Regions from separate parts of the Pantoea sp. S18 genome, predicted to be linked through region 3. Evidence: predicted binding sites of a transcription regulator. Region 3 holds the regulator's gene; each other region holds the start of a gene.

Region 1 (5,078 bases), 940 kb from region 3:
GGATACCACGTGTCCCGCCCTACTCTTCGAACTCACAGTATGTGCACTTTCGTGTACGGGGCTATCACCCGGTATCGCGCGACTTTCCAGACGCTTCCACTAACGCACAAACTGATTCAGGTTCTGGGCTGTTCCCCGTTCGCTCGCCGCTACTGGGGGAATCTCGGTTGATTTCTTTTCCTCTGGGTACTTAGATGTTTCAGTTCCCCAGGTTCGCCTCGCAACACTATGTATTCATGTTGCGATGATGCACTGAGTGCACCGGGTTTCCCCATTCGGACATCGTCGGCTGTAGCGGTTCATATCACCTTACCGACGCTTTACGCAGATTAGCACGTCCTTCATCGCCTCTGACTGCCAGGGCATCCACCGTGTACGCTTAGTCGCTTAACCTCACAACCCACAGGCGTTTTGCAACGCGTGCAGACTGCAAGCATTTGAGAGACTCGAACATATCGCAGCTTCATTCTTATTACGGAGAATGAATACGATACGTCGTTTCAATTTTCAGCTTGTTCCGGATTGTTAAAGAGCATAATACTTCGCAGCACACCGTTTCCGGTACGCTCTGAAGTATTGTTTTGAGTCACTGTAATGGTGGAGCTAAGCGGGATCGAACCGCTGACCTCCTGCGTGCAAGGCAGGCGCTCTCCCAGCTGAGCTATAGCCCCATACAGTTACTGCAGAGACCACTACTACCACTCACCAGGAGTTCCGTTTTCGACAAACGGTAATTTCTTTTCAGGCAAGGCAAAGTGTCGCGACGTATAGTTCACTATACGAGCGGCGCTTTAACGCAGCATGAGAAGAAATTTGGTAGGCCTGAGTGGACTTGAACCACCGACCTCACCCTTATCAGGGGTGCGCTCTAACCACCTGAGCTACAAGCCTGTAGAGGTTTTTTCTGCTCGTTACTTTCTATCAGACAATCTGTGTGAGCACTACGCGGGAAGGTATCTTCAGGTAAGGAGGTGATCCAACCGCAGGTTCCCCTACGGTTACCTTGTTACGACTTCACCCCAGTCATGAATCACAAAGTGGTAAGCGCCCTCCCGAAGGTTAAGCTACCTACTTCTTTTGCAACCCACTCCCATGGTGTGACGGGCGGTGTGTACAAGGCCCGGGAACGTATTCACCGTAGCATTCTGATCTACGATTACTAGCGATTCCGACTTCACGGAGTCGAGTTGCAGACTCCGATCCGGACTACGACGCACTTTATGAGGTCCGCTTGCTCTCGCGAGGTCGCTTCTCTTTGTATGCGCCATTGTAGCACGTGTGTAGCCCTACTCGTAAGGGCCATGATGACTTGACGTCATCCCCACCTTCCTCCAGTTTATCACTGGCAGTCTCCTTTGAGTTCCCGGCCGAACCGCTGGCAACAAAGGATAAGGGTTGCGCTCGTTGCGGGACTTAACCCAACATTTCACAACACGAGCTGACGACAGCCATGCAGCACCTGTCTCAGAGTTCCCGAAGGCACCAAAGCATCTCTGCTAAGTTCTCTGGATGTCAAGAGTAGGTAAGGTTCTTCGCGTTGCATCGAATTAAACCACATGCTCCACCGCTTGTGCGGGCCCCCGTCAATTCATTTGAGTTTTAACCTTGCGGCCGTACTCCCCAGGCGGTCGACTTAACGCGTTAGCTCCGGAAGCCACTCCTCAAGGGAACAACCTCCAAGTCGACATCGTTTACGGCGTGGACTACCAGGGTATCTAATCCTGTTTGCTCCCCACGCTTTCGCACCTGAGCGTCAGTCTTTGTCCAGGGGGCCGCCTTCGCCACCGGTATTCCTCCAGATCTCTACGCATTTCACCGCTACACCTGGAATTCTACCCCCCTCTACAAGACTCTAGCCTGCCAGTTTCGAATGCAGTTCCCAGGTTAAGCCCGGGGATTTCACATCCGACTTGACAGACCGCCTGCGTGCGCTTTACGCCCAGTAATTCCGATTAACGCTTGCACCCTCCGTATTACCGCGGCTGCTGGCACGGAGTTAGCCGGTGCTTCTTCTGCGGGTAACGTCAATCGGTGAAGTTATTAACTCCACCGCCTTCCTCCCCGCTGAAAGTACTTTACAACCCGAAGGCCTTCTTCATACACGCGGCATGGCTGCATCAGGCTTGCGCCCATTGTGCAATATTCCCCACTGCTGCCTCCCGTAGGAGTCTGGACCGTGTCTCAGTTCCAGTGTGGCTGGTCATCCTCTCAGACCAGCTAGGGATCGTCGCCTAGGTGAGCCATTACCCCACCTACTAGCTAATCCCATCTGGGCACATCCGATGGTGTGAGGCCCGAAGGTCCCCCACTTTGGTCTTGCGACGTTATGCGGTATTAGCTACCGTTTCCAGTAGTTATCCCCCTCCATCGGGCAGTTTCCCAGACATTACTCACCCGTCCGCCACTCGTCACCCGAGAGCAAGCTCTCTGTGCTACCGTTCGACTTGCATGTGTTAGGCCTGCCGCCAGCGTTCAATCTGAGCCATGATCAAACTCTTCAATTTAAGTTTGATTTGCTGAAACAAGTTCAGCGGTGCTCATCTGTAAAACGTCATAATGAATTTCATTATGTGTTCACTCGTGAGGCTTTGATATTTTTTACGTCCGGAGACGCTGATATCAATCCTGCGAGTGCCCACACAGATTGTCTGATAAATTGTTAAAGAGCGTTGCGAGCAGCGGCTGAACCGTCTGTCGCGAGGTGGCGTATACTACGCTACTCTCCTTCGGAGTCAAACACTTTTTTCAGCGTTTTCATCCGGCGGGATGAATTTCTTCACTCCCTGCTGAGCCGTCTGCGTTACCGCTTTGCCGTCTCAGTGGTGGCGCATTATAGGGATCCGAATTTTTTGCACAACCCCTTTTTTCGATCTTTTTAATCGACTGGCGAGTTTTCACTCTTTTCGCTGCGATCGCGAGCGATCCGCTCAAAAATCATCTTGTTTATCCGCCTTTTAAGCCGCAGGCTTGGGTAAAAACGTAAAAGGAGAAGATCATGTCTACAGCCCTACGACCTTATAAGAACCATTTTCCACAACGAGGCGATCGCGTGATGATCGACAGCAGCAGCGTGGTGGTGGGTGAAGTACAACTTGCCGATGACGTAAGCATCTGGCCGCTGGTTGCAATTCGCGGTGACGTCAATAAAGTCGTGATAGGTAAAAGAAGCAATATTCAGGATGGCAGCGTACTGCATGTCACTCACAAGTCCACCAGCAACCCAGAAGGTTATCCGCTGATTGTCGGCGAAGATGTCACAGTAGGGCATAAGGCGATGCTGCACGGCTGTACTATCGGCAATCGCGTATTGGTTGGTATGGGATCCATTCTACTGGACGGCGTGATCGTTGAAGATGATGTGATGATTGGCGCTGGCAGTTTGGTGCCGCCGGGTAAACGGCTGGAAAGTGGCTACCTGTATTTAGGCAGCCCGGTTAAACAAGTGCGCCCGCTCAGTGAAGCGGAGATTGCCGGGCTGCTTTATTCGTCCAACAACTATGTGGGTTGGAAGAATGAATATCTCGATCAGGAAAGCCAAACTCATCCCTGATCGCCAACCTTATACCTGCTGCATCGATTGCTTCAGTTTGGCAATCACTGGCGTGATCTCTGGCATCACGCCATGCCATAAATGGAAAGCGTGAGCGGCTTGCCCCACTAACATGCCAACACCGTCCGCAAGATGTTGCGCGCCCTGCTGCTGACACCACACTAAGAATGGTGTCAAACCTTGTTGATAAAACATGTCGTAGCACCGCGTTTGCGCCTGAATTAGCGATGTGCCCAACGCCGGAACTTTGCCATCAACACCGCTTGAGGTGGCATTAATGATCAGATCAAATTGCTGATCTGCTAATTGCTCAAAGCTGGCCGCTTTAATATCTCCGCTATGCTGGAAAATCTCTGCCAGCTGCTCGGCGCGTTCCACGGTGCGATTCACCACCACCAGCGAACATCCGAATGAAAGCAGAGGCAGGATCACGCCACGCGCAGCACCACCGGCGCCCACCAGCAGAATTTGATCGCCGGGATGGATCATCTGCAATCGTTCCAGATCGCTGAGCAAACCGATGCCATCCGTGTTATCGCCGAAGATCTTGCCCTGCGCATCTTTCTTTAAGGTGTTAACCGCACCAGATAATGCTGCGCGCTCGCTGAGCTCATCAGCAAATTCCCACGCCTGCTGTTTAAAAGGCAGTGTGACATTGGCACCTTTACCGCCTTGCGCAAAGAAATCCGCGATCGACTGTGGAAATCCCTCAAGTGGCGCGCACTCCTTGCCATATTGATGCTCAATGCCAGTTTGCTCAGCGAACAGGCGGTGAATGAAAGGAGATTTACTATGCGCAATGGGATGACCAAAAACGGCAAAATTTTCCATGAATTAGCCCTGACGAATAAGTTCACCGCTAATGACGTCGCGGATTTCAGAAGGATTCAGTCGCCCACCTGTTTCAGCATGCAAGACCGGGAACTGCGGACCAAATTGCTTAGCAACCTCATCCGCATTACGGCATGGCGGTTCGCCGGAAAGATTGGCGCTGGTCGAAACCAGAGGTTTACCAAAACCACGACACAAAGCCTGTACGTCCGGATGATCGCTAACGCGAATGGCCAGTGAGTCGAAACGCCCGGTTAACCAGCGCGGCGTATGTGGCGAGGCGGGCACCACATAGGTCACCGGGCCTGGCCAACTTGCAAACATACGCTCGCGCTGCAGCACCGAGAGTTCACGATCTGCGATATAAGGTTCCAGCTGCGCGTAATCGGACGCAATCAAAATGAGTCCTTTCTCGACTGGGCGCTGCTTGAGCGCCAAAAGCGCCATTACGGCCTCTTCGCTATCGGGATCGCAGCCCAATCCAAATACGGCTTCGGTTGGATAGGCGATAACTTCCTGTTGCTGTAGCTTCTCAATGCAATAATCGAGACTACCCGCTGGATACTGACTTGGCTTCATGATGATGATTCGTCCTGGACGATAGGCTTACCGCAGCGTTTGCTGGCGCAGAAGCGCTTCATGCCTTGTGCGGTTTTCTTCTCTATTAATAATGGGAACTGGCAATGCGGGCAAACGC
Region 2 (5,078 bases), 380 kb from region 3:
TGATTGCCGCCTTCTGCGGCGGTCATGATAAAGGCCGCCGAACGTGCGATTTCTGCATTCGGTAAGGTTACTTCGTCGATTGCCTGCAGCGCCTTAGCCGCAACGGCCACGGCGGCGCGCGCTTCATCGCTGCACCAGGTTGAGAAGAACCCACCGAGTACCGCGCTGCGCACGCCTTCTGCGCCCTTGCTGAGCCCGGCGCTGGCTGGCGCAACGGGCTGCGCGGCCTGGAAGGCATCGCTGACATCGGTACCTTGCAAGGTGTCGTACACCAGGCTCAAATCTTCAACCGAACGGGCAAATGGGCCGATGTGATCGAGGCTGGCGACAAACGGATGGCTGCCGCTGCGCGACAGGCGGCCAAAGGTCGGTTTAAGACCGAAGATACCGCACAGCGAAGCAGGCACGCGAATCGAGCCGTTGGTGTCGGTGCCAAGCGAGAAATGCACTAAACCCGCCGCCACCGCCGCTGCCGAACCGCCGGACGATCCGCCTGCCACGCGGGTTAAATCGCGCGGGTTGTGCGTCGCGCCGTAATGGGTGTTTTCGGTGGTAAAGCCGTACGCGTAGGCATCCATATTCAGCATGCCGGAGAGCAGCGCGCCAGACTGACGCAGTTTGCTCACCGCCCACGCATCCTCGCGTGCCGCCGCGCGTTCGCTGAACAGGCTGGCTCCGGCTAAGGTGCTGTGTCCGGCGACATCAAACAGGTTTTTCACCGCGTAAGGAATGCCGGCCAACGGCGGCAAGGTTTCGCCGCGCTGGCGCTGCTGATCGATCTGATCGGCTTCGCGCAGCATGCGCTGGCCGGTAACTTCGGTCCAGGCGTTGATTGCGGGATTATGCTGTTCAATCGCCGCCAGCGTATGTTGTGCGATATCGCGGGCGCTGATCTCGCCCTGACTCAGCGCCTGCTGCAGGGCGTTAATCGATAATGACGACAGTTTCATGGATGAAAGACTCCCGCCACTTCCAGCCGATCGTCGAGCGGCAGCGCCATCAGCGGCTCGGCCATCGCGGCGATGCGGTTGAACTGTGTCAGCAGCTCGGCGCGACGCGCATCATCCAGCTCCAGCGCCAGAATCTGTTCCATTTGGGCGATATAGGTGGCCCAGTCCGGTTGTGAACTCATCAATAATCTCCGTTAGAAACCGGCGGCACTGCCGTTGCTGCGCGGATCGAACGCGCCTTCCAGCATGCCGTTGTTGTGTCTGACGATCGCACCTGCATGGCCGACCACTTCACTAAAATCGGGCAGCAGTTCAACCTCATGGCCGAGTGCGCGCAGCTGCTGCACCGTTTCCGGTGCGATGCGCGCTTCAAGCTTGAGCGAATCGGATGATTGTCCCCACGTGCGACCCAGCAGCCAGCGCGGCGCGCTCACCGCCTGTTGCAGCGGATGCCCCTGAATCACGTGACGGGTGAAAATCGCCGCCTGGGTTTGCGGTTGGCCGTCGCCGCCCATCGAGCCGTACACCATGGTGCGACCATCTTTGAGGCGCGCGGCGGCGGGATTCAGCGTGTGGAACGGCTGTTTGCCCGGCTGCAGCGCCAGCAAATGGTCGGGTTGCAGGCTGAAAGCGGCCCCCCGGTTTTGCCAGGTGATGCCGGTGCCAGGCAGTACCACGCCGCTGCCGAATTCGTGATAGACGCTCTGGATAAACGAAACGGCCAGCCCGCTACTGTCCATCACGCCCATCCACACGGTGTCGCCCGGTCCGCGCCCGGTGCCCCACGCAGCCGCTTGGTGATCGTCCACCTGCGCCGCCAGCGTGCTGAGATGTTCAGCATCCAGCAGGCTCTGTACATCAATGTCGATGTGGCGCGGATCGGTGATGTGCTTGTCGCGCAGCGCAAAGGCTTTTTTGGTGGCTTCGACGATGCGGTGCACGGTTTGTGCTTCATTGGCGTCAGCCATATTAAGCCGATCGGTAATGCCGAGGATCGCCAGCGACACCAAACCCTGCGTTGGTGGCGTCATGTTCCAGATATCGCCTTCACTGTGCGCCAGATGCAGCGGCGTGCAGCGGCGGGCTTGATGCGTCTGCAAATCTTCCAGCGTGATTGGCATCCCCAGCGCGCTCATTTCGCGCGCCAGATGGTGCGCCAGTTCACCGCGATAAAAACTCTCGAGTCCGTGATCGCACAGCATGCTCAGGGTGTTCGCCAGCGCCGGTTGGGTGAAGCGGCTGCCTGCAACCGGCACGCTGCCGTCCGGTAAAAAGGTGGCGGCAAAACCGGGTTGATGCTGCAACTCATGCTGTTTGGCGGCGGTAGCGGCGGCCTGCGAGGCGGTGACCGGAATGCCGTCGGCGGCATAGCGAATCGCATCGCGCAGCAAGCGGGTTAATGGCAGCGGCGTAGCGCCGAGTTCCTGCGCCAGCGTCAACGCTTCCTGCCAACCGCTCACGGTACCCGCAACGGTTAAGGCGGCTTTCGGTCCGCGATGCGGAATATGCGTTTCGCCGTGATAGAAATCGAGATGCGCCAGTGAACCGGCCGCGCCGCTGGCGTCAATGGCGATGGGATCGCCGTGTGGCGGCACCACCAGCCAGAAGCCGTCGCCACCTAAACCGTTCATATGCGGGTAAACCACGGCGATAGTGGCAGCGGCGGCCACCATCGCTTCCAGCGCATTGCCGCCTTCGCGCAGCACCGCTAAGGCGCTTTCGCTGGCGAGATGATGTGGCGTAACCGCCATGCCTAGCGGTGCCATGTTGCTCTGTATCATAGTGAACTCTTTCTCTGTTATGGCTTGTAGGGTGCATCTGAACAGTGGTCGCCATAAATGGCGACCCTACAACCGTGCGGTGCGGATTTGTGCGCACCTGGCAAATACTGCATAAATCTAAGCAAGAGCTGTTCCAGTTTTGGTCGGACATCAATCTGGATCGATTTATGCTAGCTTGTGGTGAAACGAAAGTTACAGGACCGATGATGAAACAACTTGATGAACGCCTTCGTAGTCACTATCCGCAACTGTCGCCGCAGGAGCAGCGCATTGCCGACTTCGTGTTTGACCATTTTGATGACCTGATCAGCTACAACAGCGCCGAGCTGGCGCGACTGAGCGGCGTGTCGAAGGCCACGGTTAGCCGTTTATTCAAGCGTCTCGGTTACGAGAAGTACAAGGACATGCGCGATGAGCTGCGCATCCTGCGCCAGAGCGGCATGCCGCTCACCGATAATCGCGATGCGGTGCAGGGCAACACCTTGCTATCGCGCCATTATAAGCAAGAGATGGCGAATCTGACGCAGTGGGTCAACAGCATCGATCCGCAGCAGTTTGGCGAGGTGATTAGCGTGCTGGGCGCGGCAAAGCGGGTGTTTATCATCGGTATGCGTAACGCCTATCCGGTGGCGCTGCACCTGCGTCAGCAGCTGATGCAGGCGCGTCCGCAGGTGCATGTGCTGCCGCAGCCGGGCCAGACGCTGGGCGAAGAGCTGGTGGATATCACGCCCGATGATATCGTGGTGGTGATGGCGTTTCGCCGCCGTCCACGCATCATTCGTCCGCTGATGCAGCAGCTGCAGCAGAGCAACATCCCGGTGCTGGCACTGTGTGAGCCGCAGGCGCAGGGCATTATCACGCTGGCGCGCTGGCAGCTTTGCGCACCGCTCGACAGCGTTTCCGCCTTTGATAGCTACGCCTCCGCCATGAGTTTGGTAAACCTGCTGGCGAATGCGTTGCTGCATGAAATGTTGTCGCAGGGCCGTCAGCGCATCCATCAAATTGCCGATCTTTATCAACATCTCGACGAGCTGGAACACCGATAACGGGCGCCATCATGGTGCAATGCACTGTTTTTGATCGTTAATTCCAACGGGCGCGATGCCCGTTTTTGCTGCCTGCAACGCGGTAAATCCACGTTTTTTTCCCTTTCTTCCCCCGGCACTGCGGTTGGCACATTAGTTGCAGAATGATTCACCAAGAATCTTTTGTTTCACGTAAACTCACCGGGGTGCATAATGAAAAAAGTATTATTAGCGGTAGCGGGCGCGGCATTGCTGATGGCGCAGGTCGGGAGTGCAATGGCCGATCAGCTGCAGGATATCCAGAAGCGTGGCGTGATCCGCGTGGCGGTTCCGCAGGATTTCCCGCCGTTCGGTTCCGTGGGTACTGACCTGCAACCGCAGGGCTACGATATCGACATGGCGAAGTATCTCGCCAAACAGATGAAACTGAAGTTGCAGTTGGTGCCGGTTTCCAGCGCCAACCGCGTGCCGTATCTACAGACCGATAAAGTCGATCTGGTGATCTCCAGCATGGGCAAAAACGCCGAGCGCGAGAAAGTGATCGATTTTACCCAAGCTTATGCGCCGTTCTTCCTTGGCGTATTTGGCCCGAAAGGTGAAACCTTGAAAGATGCGGCAGCGCTGAGTGGCAAATCCATCGGCGTCACGCGCGGTGCAGTTGAAGATATGGTGTTGAGCGATATCGCACCTAAAGACGCCCAGGTGAAGCGTTATGAAGATAACAACACCACGCTGTCGGCTTATCTGTCCGGACAAGTGCAATACGTTGCCACCGGTAACCTGGTTGTCGCCGCCATTGCACGTCAGAACGCCGCGAAAGCACCGGTTGCCCAGTTCATGCTGAAAGATTCACCGTGCTACATCGGCCTGAAAAAAGATGAGCCGGCGCTGAAAGAGAAAGTTAATGCGCTGATTGAGCAGGGCATCAAAGACGGCACGCTGAACAAGCTGTCGGAAGAGTGGCTGAAAGCGCCGCTGCCAGCCAACCTCGGCGCATAAAGCATGGCGCAGCTTAACTTTGCCGATCTCTGGCCGCACTGGCCAGAGTTGCTGGCCGGACTGTGGGTCACGATTCAGATCACCGTGCTCGCCACCGTGGGCGGCGTCAGCCTCGGGATTCTCGGCGCGGCGCTGCGCAGCGGTAAACCGAGCTGGGCGAGCCGCATCTGGGGCCTGTATGTCGAGCTGATCCGCAATACGCCGTTTGTGGTGCAGCTGTTTTTTATCGTCTTTGGTTTGCCCAATCTCGGTCTGAAACTGACGGCGGGCGAAGCGGCGCTGCTGGCGATGTTGATTAACCTGGGCGCGTACAGCACCGAAAT
Region 3 (5,078 bases):
AGCATCGGCAGCCACAGTTCCAGATAGCTGCGCGTTTGATAGATAAAGTTGTGCACTTCGGTGTGACGATCGAGGAAGGCGGCAACCGGACGATCCAGGCCGGTCATCGGACGCAGCTTAGGATCCCAGTGCGGATTTGGCAGGAAACGCACATCGAAGACATAATCGGCATCGATCGGAATGCCGTGTTTGAAGCCGAATGACTCAAACACCATGGTCAGTTCACGCTCGCGCTTGCCCAGCAGGCGCGTGCGCAGCATCTCCGCCAATTCATGAACCGACATCTCGGACGTATCGATAATCAGATCGGCGCGTGAGCGCAGCGGCTCCAGCAGATCGTTCTCTTCGTCGATAGCACTTTCCAGCGACAGATTTTTGCTGGAGAGCGGATGCAGGCGACGCGTATCGCTGTAGCGGCGAATCAGCGTGTTGCGATCGGTATCGAGAAACAGCAGCTGCGGCGAGAAGGTATCCGGCAGATTATTGAGCGCGGCTTCAAAGACTTCCGGTGATTCCGGCATGTTGCGCACGTCAATGCTGACCGCCGCAGAAATATTGCGTTCGGTTAAGGTATTCGCCAGCTCCGGTAGCAATACCACCGGCAAGTTGTCGACACAGTAGAAGCCCATATCTTCAAGGGCACGCAGCGCGACTGATTTTCCTGAGCCTGACCGACCGCTAACGATCATCAGCACCATCACATTTCTCCCGTTTTAAACCGGCGAACAGGCCGGTAAAAGTGTTTCTCGCTTAAGAGTGTGCTTCCTGAGCTTCTGTGATAATGGCGTAGAGCTCTTCGTCGCTCTGTGCCGCACGCAAACGACGACAGACGGTTTTATCCGCCAGACGTTTGGCAACCAGCGAAAGCGTGTGCAAATGGGTTTTACACTGGTCCGCAGGTACCAGCAGGGCAAACAGCAGGTCAACCGGCTGATTGTCTACCGCATCAAAAGCGATAGGCTGATCGAGGCTGATAAACACGCCGACAGCGCGTAAGGTGTCCTCCTCCAGCTTGCCATGTGGAATGGCGATACCGTTGCCAATACCGGTACTGCCCATACGTTCGCGGGTCAGGATGGCTTCGAAAAGCGTCTGGTGCGGCAGATTGAGCTGCTTCGCTGCCAGCTCGCTGATAATTTCCAGCGCGCGTTTTTTACTCTGGCAGTGTACGCCGCTACGGGTACAGTCCAGTGAAAGGACCGAGCTCAATTCCAGTGTTAGATCGTTGTTCATCATCGTTTCACTTGCGAGTTCACATAGCCGCGAGGTTCAGGCGATTGATTTCATTGCCGTTCGCCCGCTGGCGCTTGCGCAGATGACAAAACGGGGCGGTAATATCCGCCCCATTTATGCTCTAAGTGCCGAATCAGTCAGCACTCTGCAAGCGTGAAGGTTAGTGTTTTTTCAGTTTGTCTTTGTGTTTGGTCAGCTGACGGGAAAGCTTGTCGATTAACCCGTCGATGGCCGCGTACATGTCTTCCGCTTCCGATGTGGCGTGCAGCTCCCCGCCGTTGACGTGCAGTGTTGCATCCGCAATCTGCGTCACCTTCTCTACCTTCAGAACAATATAAACCTGATTGATACGATCAAAATAGTGTTCCAGTTTGGCAAATTTGGTATTTACAAATTCACGCAGAGGTTCGGTAATTTCAACATTAAGGCCGGTAAGGTTTAGCTGCATAGGTCTTCCTTCTTCGTTCGGTCAAACCAGCTGTTTACGCTGGTTTGATGGCGGTATAGATAAAGACTCGCGATATTTAGCAACCGTACGTCGCGCTACCATGATGCCCTGTTCGGATAACATGGAGGTCAGTTTGCTGTCGCTCAAGGGTTTTGCGGGGTTTTCCGCCGAGATTAATTTTTTCACTAATGCACGAATCGCCGTGGACGAGGCTTCGCCACCGCCTTCGGTGTTGACGTGACTGGAGAAAAAATACTTCAGTTCAAAGATGCCACGCGGGCTGTGTAAATACTTTTGCGTGGTCACGCGGGAAATAGTGGATTCGTGCATATCAACAGCCTGAGCGATATCCGCCAGCACCATTGGACGCATGTACTCCTCACCCTGCTCAAAAAATGCCTGCTGCTGTTCAACGATACAGCGTGTCACTTTCAGCAGCGTGTCGTTACGGCTCTCCAGGCTCTTAATTAGCCACTTGGCTTCCTGTAAATTGCTACGAATAAACTGATTATCGCTTTCGTTACGGCCAGCTCCGCCCATCGCAGCATACTGCTGATTGATTTTCAGGCGCGGCATGCTGTCGGAATTCAGTTCAACCGTCCAGCGCTTGCTGATTTTGCGCACCAGCACATCGGGAATGACATATTCCGGTTCGCTTGTATTGATTGACTGGCCAGGGCGCGGATCGAGTGACTGAATCAGCAACATCGCCTCTTTCAGCACCTCTTCCTTCAGACGCGTTACGCGCATCAGGCTGCGGAAATCATGGTTGGCCAGCAGATCAAGATGTTCGCTCACAATCAGGCGCGCTTCCGCGAGCATGGGCGTAGCGGCATCATATTGCGAAAGCTGCACTAACAGGCAATCACGCAAATCACGGGCACCGACGCCGACCGGATCGAAACGCTGCACGCGTTTGAGCACGGCTTCAACTTCTTCCAGCGTTAGCTCTTCATCGCCAATACTGTCATAAATATCTTGTAAGCTGACGGTGAGATAGCCGGTGTCGTCAATGGCATCAACAATGGATGTAGCGATGGCGCGATCGGTATCAGTGAACGGCGTTAACTCAACCTGCCACATCAGGTAATCCTGCAGCGATTGCGTGGTTTCGCCCTGATAGATTGGCAGTTCGTCATCCTGGTAATCGGTGCCGGTGCCTGACGGCGTGCCCGCAGTGTAGATTTCGTCCCAGGTGGCATCGAGCGGGAGATCTTCAGGCATGTCTTTCTGTTCAAGAGCTTCACGCGTGTCTAATGAATCACTCTCTTGTTCCTGAAATTCGCGTGCGTCGACTTCTTCGTGCAGATCGGTTTGTTCAAGCAGCGGATTGCTTTCCAGCGCCAGTTGGAGTTCTTGCTGGAGTTCAAGCGTAGAGAGTTGCAGCAAGCGAATGGCTTGCTGCAACTGTGGTGTCATCGCCAGCTGTTGGCTGAGCCTGAGTTGCAAACCTTGCTTCATAATTCGGTTAGAATTTCCTAAGCAAACGTAGGGTGTTACGACACCTTATCAGAGTCTGAACTCTTCGCCCAAATAAACACGCTTAACCTGCTCATCTACAAGAATTTCATCAGGCGTGCCATGGGCAATTAAATGACCCTGGCTAACGATATAAGCGCGTTCACACACCGCGAGGGTTTCACGCACGTTGTGGTCGGTAATCAGCACGCCAAGGCCGCTGTCACGCAGATGCTCGATGATTTTCTTGATGTCGATAACCGAAATGGGGTCAACACCGGCAAAAGGCTCATCCAGCAGGATGAATTTCGGATTAGCGGCCAGCGCGCGAGCAATTTCCACACGACGGCGTTCACCACCCGACAGCGCCTGGCCCATGCTGTCGCGCAGATGGCCGATATGGAACTCTTCCATCAGCTCGTTGGCACGATCCTGACGCTGCTCTTCTGTCAGATCATCACGGATCTGCAGCACCGCCATTAGGTTGTCGTACACGCTCAGGCGGCGGAAGATCGAGGCTTCCTGCGGCAGATAGCCGATACCGCGACGGGCGCGCGCATGCAGCGGCAGGATGCTGATGTCTTCATCATCAATCACGATGCGGCCCGCATCGCGCGGCACAATTCCCACCACCATGTAAAAGGTGGTGGTTTTACCGGCACCGTTCGGGCCCAGCAGGCCGACAATCTCGCCGGATTTTACCTGCAGGCTAACATCTTCCACCACGCGGCGGCCTTTGTAGGCTTTCGCCAGGTTCTCAGCGATTAGTGTAGCCATAGCAATCAGTTACTCTTTTTAGGGCTCGCGGACGAACCGTTTTTGTCCTGCAGCTGCGACGGAACCAGAACGGTGGTCACGCGCTTGCTGTCACCCTGGCTGAACGCCTGCATCTTCTGCTCTTTCACCAGGTAAGTGATGCGGTCGCCTTTGATGTTGCTGTCCTGCTGCTGAATGAAGGCATTACCGGTCAGCTCAACAAAATCGTTCGCCAATTCATAGTGCAGTTTACTGGCGTGGCCTTGCACCGGCTTGCCGTTATCCTGCATTTGATAGAAGGTCGCTGGCGTGCCGTAAGCATCAACGATGGTTTTCTTGCTATCGCCGCCCGGACGGGTGACGACCACTTTATCGGCGGTAATCTTGATGGAACCCTGGGTCACAATCACGTTGCCGGTAAAGGTCGCGACGTTGCCCTGCAGGTCTAGCGCCTGGTTGACGGAGTCAATATTCACCGGCTTGTCTGAGTCACCGGTTAATGCCAGCGCAGGCAGGCTCGTTGCCAGCAGCGTACTTACCAGCAATAACTTAAGGCTATTTTTGTTCATTTTGAATTTCATAGGAAGTTTTGACCTTTTCAAGCAGCTCAGCGTGTTTCGTCCGTAAATTGCCGCGCATTTTCATGCCAGTGGAATTAAAACTGCGGCCAAAAAGGGTGACTTGATCGTCAGATGTCACATCCTGGGTGACCAAATTAACCTGAGCGTTATCGGTAAGGATGCGCTCAAGCTGTGAATCCTGCGTCAGGGTATTGACGACAACGTTGCCATAAAGATAAAGCATACGATCTTTAGTCAGCTTTGCCTTATCGGCGCGCACCGACCATGTCGCGACTTTGTTTACGTCATAGGTGGTCATCACCGGATTATCGAACCAACTTATCTCATCGGCAGCAAAGTAGGTGACTTTATCGGAGACCAGTTTATAGCCCAGCGCGCCTGTTGGGTTATACACCACCGTGTTCGATTTCTCGCTGGTGTAGGTCGGCGCTTGATCGTTGGTCGCCACCGGCGTTCTGTCGTCATCCTGGTTGGTGAGATTCCAGCCGATCAGCACTAAGGCGATCAAGGCCAGGATCAGCGTCATCCAACGCCTGCTCTTACTCATATTGATTGCCCTTTGGCATCCTCAAATTTGTTCTGCGCCATCAAAATCAGATCGC
Region 4 (5,078 bases), 590 kb from region 3:
GCTCTGATTCAATCAAATCTTTGGGAATCGCCGCCATGTTCAGCGCGATAAAAGGGGACTTCGCACGTGGACTATGACGATGCAGCGCATGGGCGACCAACTCTTTACCGGTACCGGATTCACCGTTGATCAGCACGCTAATTGAGGAGCGTGAAAGACGACCAATGATGCGGAACACATCCTGCATGGCCGGCGCTTCGCCGATAATGTCGGTGGTCGGGCCGCTGACGGGCTGATTACGCGGCTGCTGCTGTTCCTGATAATGGCTAATCGCACGCTCAACCAGCGCCACCGCTTCATCAATATCAAACGGCTTTGGCAGGTAATCAAACGCACCTTGCTGATAAGCGCTGACGGCGGCATCCAGATCGGAGTGCGCGGTCATAATGATGACCGGCAGCATCGGATGGCGCTGCTTAATCTGTTTCAGCAGCGCAAGTCCATCCATGCCAGGCATACGAATGTCTGACAATAATACGTCTGGGGTTTTGCTTGCGAGCGCGTCCAATACCTCGTTAGCGCTGTCAAAGGTTGCACAGCTCAAACCGGCTCCAGTGAGTGCCCTTTCAAGCACCCAGCGGATGGAGCTATCGTCATCGACGATCCAGACTATCCCTCGTTGCATAGAAACCTCACTGGCGAATAGGCAGGTAAACCGAGAATTCGGTGTGTCCTGGCCAACTGTTAAATTCTATTTTCCCTGAATGCTGATCGATCAGGCTACGGGCGATGGACAGACCTAAACCGGTGCCGCCTTCGCGTCCGCTAACCATCGGATAGAACAGGGTGTCTTGTAGCTGGGCCGGAATCCCTGGGCCATCATCTTCAATATCAATACGTGCAACTAAACGGTAACGCGTGCCGTGTAGCGTGAGCTGGAAGGCAGTACGCGTGCGAATCACAATGGTGCCGCCTTCATCGCCTAAAGCTTGCAGGGCGTTACGCACCACATTCAACAGCACCTGTTCAATCTGGTCGGGATCGTGCGGCAGTTCCGGCAGGCTTGGATCGTAATCACGCACCAGCGAGACGTTATCCGGTAACTCCATCGACACCAGATTCACCACGCGCTCGGCGACCTGATGAATGCTTTGCGTTACGTGCAAGCCCGGCTGTTGCGGGCCGAGCAGGCGATCGACCAGATTACGCAGTCGGTCGGCTTGCTCAATGATGATGCGCGTATATTCATGCAGGGAAGGATCGGGTAAGGCGCGAGTCAGCAACTGCGCGGCGCCACGTAATCCTCCCAGCGGGTTTTTGATTTCATGCGCCAGACCGCGCACTAAATCGCGGGCAGCGACCTGCTGAGCATGCTGAATTTGTTCCTGGCTGAGACGACGTTGATTATCCATCGGCGCCATTTCCAGCAGAATAAAGCCATCCGGTAAGCGCTGTGCCGTGAGCGACATAATGTGCGCGCGACCATCGACCACCAACGTGACTTCGCTATCGGTAAAGCCCTGGCCAGCTCCGAGACTCTCGCTCATCACCTCAATATTCAGCGAAAAATAGCCGGTTAATTCCGGTAATGGCGTGCCGAACAATTTACGTGAGCTTTGCGCCAGTAATTGCTGAGCCGCCGGATTGGCGTAATGGATAACTAAATCGTTATCGACCAGCAAAATACTGTTGATCAGGGAGTTGAGAATCTGCCCCGCGTCGGGCAGCGTGCCAGTTGCCATACAGCGTTCCTCTGCACTAATTTAGTGCATTATAGCCTTTCAGGACGGAAATCTGTGCTTCGAACCATGAATGCGCGGAGAAAAAAGCCCATCCGGAGATGGGCTAAAGTTTCCACGGCAATATAAAAATCTTTCAGGCTGTTCACGCTGCAAAAAGAGAGCGTGAACAGTGAGCTGAAATTTTTAAATTAAACGCTGTAGTACAGTTCGAACTCAACTGGGTGCGGAGTCATACGCACACGGTCAACGTCTGGCTTACGCAGTTCGATGTATGCATCGATAGCGTCATCAGTGAACACGCCGCCACGAGTCAGGAACTCGCGGTCTTCGTTCAGTGCGTTCAGTGCTTCTTCCAGAGAACCTGCAACTTTTGGAATCTCAGCTTCTTCTTCCGGAGGCAGGTCATACAGGTTTTTGTCCATCGCATCGCCAGGGTGGATCTTGTTGATAACACCATCAAGACCGGCCATCAGCAGCGCGGTGAATGCCAGGTATGGGTTAGCCGCTGGATCCGGGAAGCGTGCTTCGATACGACGTGCTTTCGGGCTAGCAACCACTGGAATACGGATAGAAGCAGAACGGTTACGGGCAGAGTAAGCCAGCATAACGGGTGCTTCGTAGCCTGGGACCAGACGCTTGTATGAGTTGGTGGTTGGGTTCGCCAGGGCGTTGATCGCTTTAGCGTGCTTGATGATACCGCCGATGTAGAACAGAGCAGTTTCGGACAGGCCGCCGTACTTGTCGCCAGAGAACAGGTTCACGCCGCCTTTTGACAGGGACATGTGGCAGTGCATACCAGAACCGTTATCGCCGAACATTGGCTTAGGCATGAAGGTTGCAGTTTTGCCGTACGCGTGAGCAACGTTGTGCACCACGTATTTGTAGATCTGAATTTCGTCAGCTTTTTTGGTCATGGTGTTGAAGCGGGTTGCCACTTCGTTCTGACCAGCAGTTGCTACTTCGTGGTGATGTGCTTCAACCACCAGACCCATCTGCTCCATGGTCAGACACATGGCAGAACGGATGTCCTGTGCTGAGTCAACCGGTGGCACTGGGAAGTAACCGCCTTTCAGACCTGGACGGTGACCTTTGTTACCGCCTTCGTACTCTTTACCGGTGTTCCATGCTGCTTCGATATCGTCGATAGCAACGTGTGAACCTGAAGTAGAAGAACCGAAACGGATGTCATCGAACAGGAAGAACTCTGGCTCTGGTCCAAACAGCACGGTATCCGCGATGCCTGAAGAACGCAGGAACTCTTCTGCACGCTTAGCAATGGAGCGTGGGTCACGGTCGTAGCCCTGCAGTGTGCCTGGCTCAAGGATGTCGCAACGGATGATCAGGGTCGAGTCTTCGAAGAACGGATCCATTACTGCAGTGGTTGCATCCGGCATCAGCACCATGTCTGATTCGTTAATGCCTTTCCAGCCACCGATGGAGGAGCCATCGAACATTTTGCCTTCTTCGAAGAAGTCAGCGTTAACCTGGTGAGCAGGGATAGTAACGTGCTGTTCTTTACCTTTGGTATCGGTAAAACGCAGGTCAACAAACTTAACTTCATGCTCGTTCATCATCGAGAGAACGTGTTCAGCGGACATACTCAACTCTCCTGGAAATGGTCATTATCGTCATGGTGAGAGAACTTCGTTGCCGGGAATGTGTCACGACTGCTGACCATTCCTAACCAAAGATCTCGGCAAGCTCTATCAACCGTTTTATAACTGTCGTTTTCGCTTAAAATATATAAAGCGAATTCTGTGCCAACTTTATGACAATGGTGAAAATGGCGCTACAATGCGCCCTTTCGTGAGTCGAAGGCTGCACCAGGATGGATTGCATGCATCGTTATGGTGCGCCACAGGTGAAGTTAAGCACTAAATTGGTGCAAATTGCCATCGCAGTGCAGATTAATGCACCGTAAACGGTGCTAAAAACCAGCGCTACGAGAAACTTTCGGCGAAATCTGTGATCATGTTCAGTCTTCCGCTTAATCCGTGTACAATACCGCGTTATTTCTATAATGCCTGAGGCAAAGCTGTGATCGAAAATTTGCGTAACATCGCCATCATCGCGCACGTTGACCATGGTAAGACCACCCTGGTTGACAAGCTGCTCCAACAGTCCGGTACTTTTGATGCTCGTACCGAAGCGACTGAGCGCGTAATGGACTCCAACGATTTGGAGAAAGAGCGTGGGATTACCATCCTCGCAAAAAACACCGCCATCAAATGGAATGACTACCGTATCAACATCGTTGATACCCCAGGACACGCCGACTTCGGTGGTGAAGTGGAGCGCGTCATGTCCATGGTGGATTCGGTGCTGCTGGTTGTAGATGCGATGGATGGCCCTATGCCGCAAACCCGCTTCGTAACCAAGAAAGCATTTGCTCATGGTTTGAAGCCGATTGTGGTTATCAACAAAGTTGACCGTCCGGGCGCGCGTCCTGATTGGGTTGTTGATCAGGTATTTGACCTGTTCGTTAACCTGGATGCGACTGACGAGCAGCTGGACTTCCCGATCATCTTCGCTTCGGCGCTGAATGGTATCGCGGGTCTGGAACACACCGACATGGCTGACGACATGACCCCGCTGTATCAGGCGATCGTTGACCACGTTTCTCCACCTCAGGTTGAAGTTGAAGCGCCACTGCAGATGCAAATCTCGCAGCTGGACTACAACAACTATCTGGGCGTGATCGGCATCGGCCGCATCAAGCGCGGTACCGTGAAGCCGAACCAGCAAGTCACTATCATTGATAGCGAAGGCAAAACCCGTAACGGTAAAGTCGGTAAAGTGTTGGGCCACCTTGGTCTGGAGCGTATCGAAAGCACCCTGGCGGAAGCGGGCGACATCATCGCGATCACCGGTCTGGGCGAGCTGAACATCTCTGACACCATCTGCGACACGCAGAATGTGGAAGCGTTGCCAGCCCTGAGCGTCGACGAACCAACCGTAACCATGTTCTTCAACGTGAACACCTCACCGTTCTGCGGTAAAGAAGGTAAGTTCGTGACCTCGCGCCAGATTCTGGAGCGTTTGAACAAAGAGCTGGTACACAACGTGGCACTGCGCGTTGAAGAAACCGAAGATTCGGATGCGTTCCGCGTTTCTGGTCGTGGTGAGCTGCACTTGTCGGTTCTGATCGAGAACATGCGTCGTGAAGGTTTCGAGCTGGCGGTATCCCGTCCGAAAGTAATCTTCCGTGAGCATGAAGGCCGTAAGCAGGAGCCATTCGAAAACGTGACCCTCGACATCGAAGAAACCCATCAGGGTTCTGTGATGCAAGCGATGGGTGAGCGTAAAGGCGACCTGAAAAACATGGATCCAGATGGCAAAGGCCGTGTACGTCTTGACTACATGATCCCAAGCCGTGGTCTAATCGGCTTCCGTAAC

What was found. Region 3 encodes sigma-54, which starts transcription at its own class of promoters, with help from an activator protein. Its sites were predicted from a motif close to GTTGGCACANNTTTCGCTNT; they were not measured.
Region 1: VIJ98_RS17980 (gamma carbonic anhydrase family protein) is a predicted target of sigma-54. The motif match lies at 2,891-2,910, and genes of this name have one in related genera.
Region 2: VIJ98_RS04050 (gamma-glutamyltransferase family protein) is a predicted target of sigma-54. The motif match lies at 2,850-2,869, and genes of this name have one in related genera.
Region 4: glnA (glutamate--ammonia ligase) is a predicted target of sigma-54. The motif match lies at 3,428-3,447, and genes of this name have one in related genera.

What each region holds. Positions count from the first base shown of each region.
Region 1 covers NZ_CP142688.1:3,878,766-3,883,843, forward strand. The annotation lists rRNA gene VIJ98_RS17960 (23S ribosomal RNA) at 1-393, opposite strand, end outside; tRNA gene VIJ98_RS17965 (tRNA-Ala) at 596-671, opposite strand; tRNA gene VIJ98_RS17970 (tRNA-Ile) at 815-891, opposite strand; rRNA gene VIJ98_RS17975 (16S ribosomal RNA) at 965-2,504, opposite strand; gene VIJ98_RS17980 (gamma carbonic anhydrase family protein) at 2,996-3,550, shown strand; gene aroE (shikimate dehydrogenase) at 3,560-4,381, opposite strand; gene tsaC (L-threonylcarbamoyladenylate synthase type 1 TsaC) at 4,385-4,960, opposite strand; gene VIJ98_RS17995 (type I DNA topoisomerase) at 4,957-5,078, opposite strand, start outside.
Region 2 covers NZ_CP142688.1:900,940-906,017, forward strand. The annotation lists gene VIJ98_RS04040 (AtzE family amidohydrolase) at 1-950, opposite strand, end outside; gene hpxX (oxalurate catabolism protein HpxX) at 947-1,132, opposite strand; gene VIJ98_RS04050 (gamma-glutamyltransferase family protein) at 1,145-2,731, opposite strand; gene hpxU (MurR/RpiR family transcriptional regulator HpxU) at 2,938-3,777, shown strand; gene VIJ98_RS04060 (transporter substrate-binding domain-containing protein) at 3,970-4,755, shown strand; gene VIJ98_RS04065 (amino acid ABC transporter permease) at 4,759-5,078, shown strand, end outside.
Region 3 covers NZ_CP142688.1:520,702-525,779, forward strand. The annotation lists gene rapZ (RNase adapter RapZ) at 1-698, opposite strand, end outside; gene ptsN (PTS IIA-like nitrogen regulatory protein PtsN) at 751-1,233, opposite strand; gene hpf (ribosome hibernation promoting factor) at 1,394-1,681, opposite strand; gene rpoN (RNA polymerase factor sigma-54) at 1,703-3,142, opposite strand; gene lptB (LPS export ABC transporter ATP-binding protein) at 3,191-3,916, opposite strand; gene lptA (lipopolysaccharide ABC transporter substrate-binding protein LptA) at 3,922-4,476, opposite strand; gene lptC (LPS export ABC transporter periplasmic protein LptC) at 4,451-5,023, opposite strand; gene kdsC (3-deoxy-manno-octulosonate-8-phosphatase KdsC) at 5,020-5,078, opposite strand, start outside.
Region 4 covers NZ_CP142688.1:4,223,880-4,228,957, reverse strand. The annotation lists gene glnG (nitrogen regulation protein NR(I)) at 1-625, opposite strand, end outside; gene glnL (nitrogen regulation protein NR(II)) at 633-1,682, opposite strand; gene glnA (glutamate--ammonia ligase) at 1,871-3,280, opposite strand; gene typA (ribosome-dependent GTPase TypA) at 3,720-5,078, shown strand, end outside.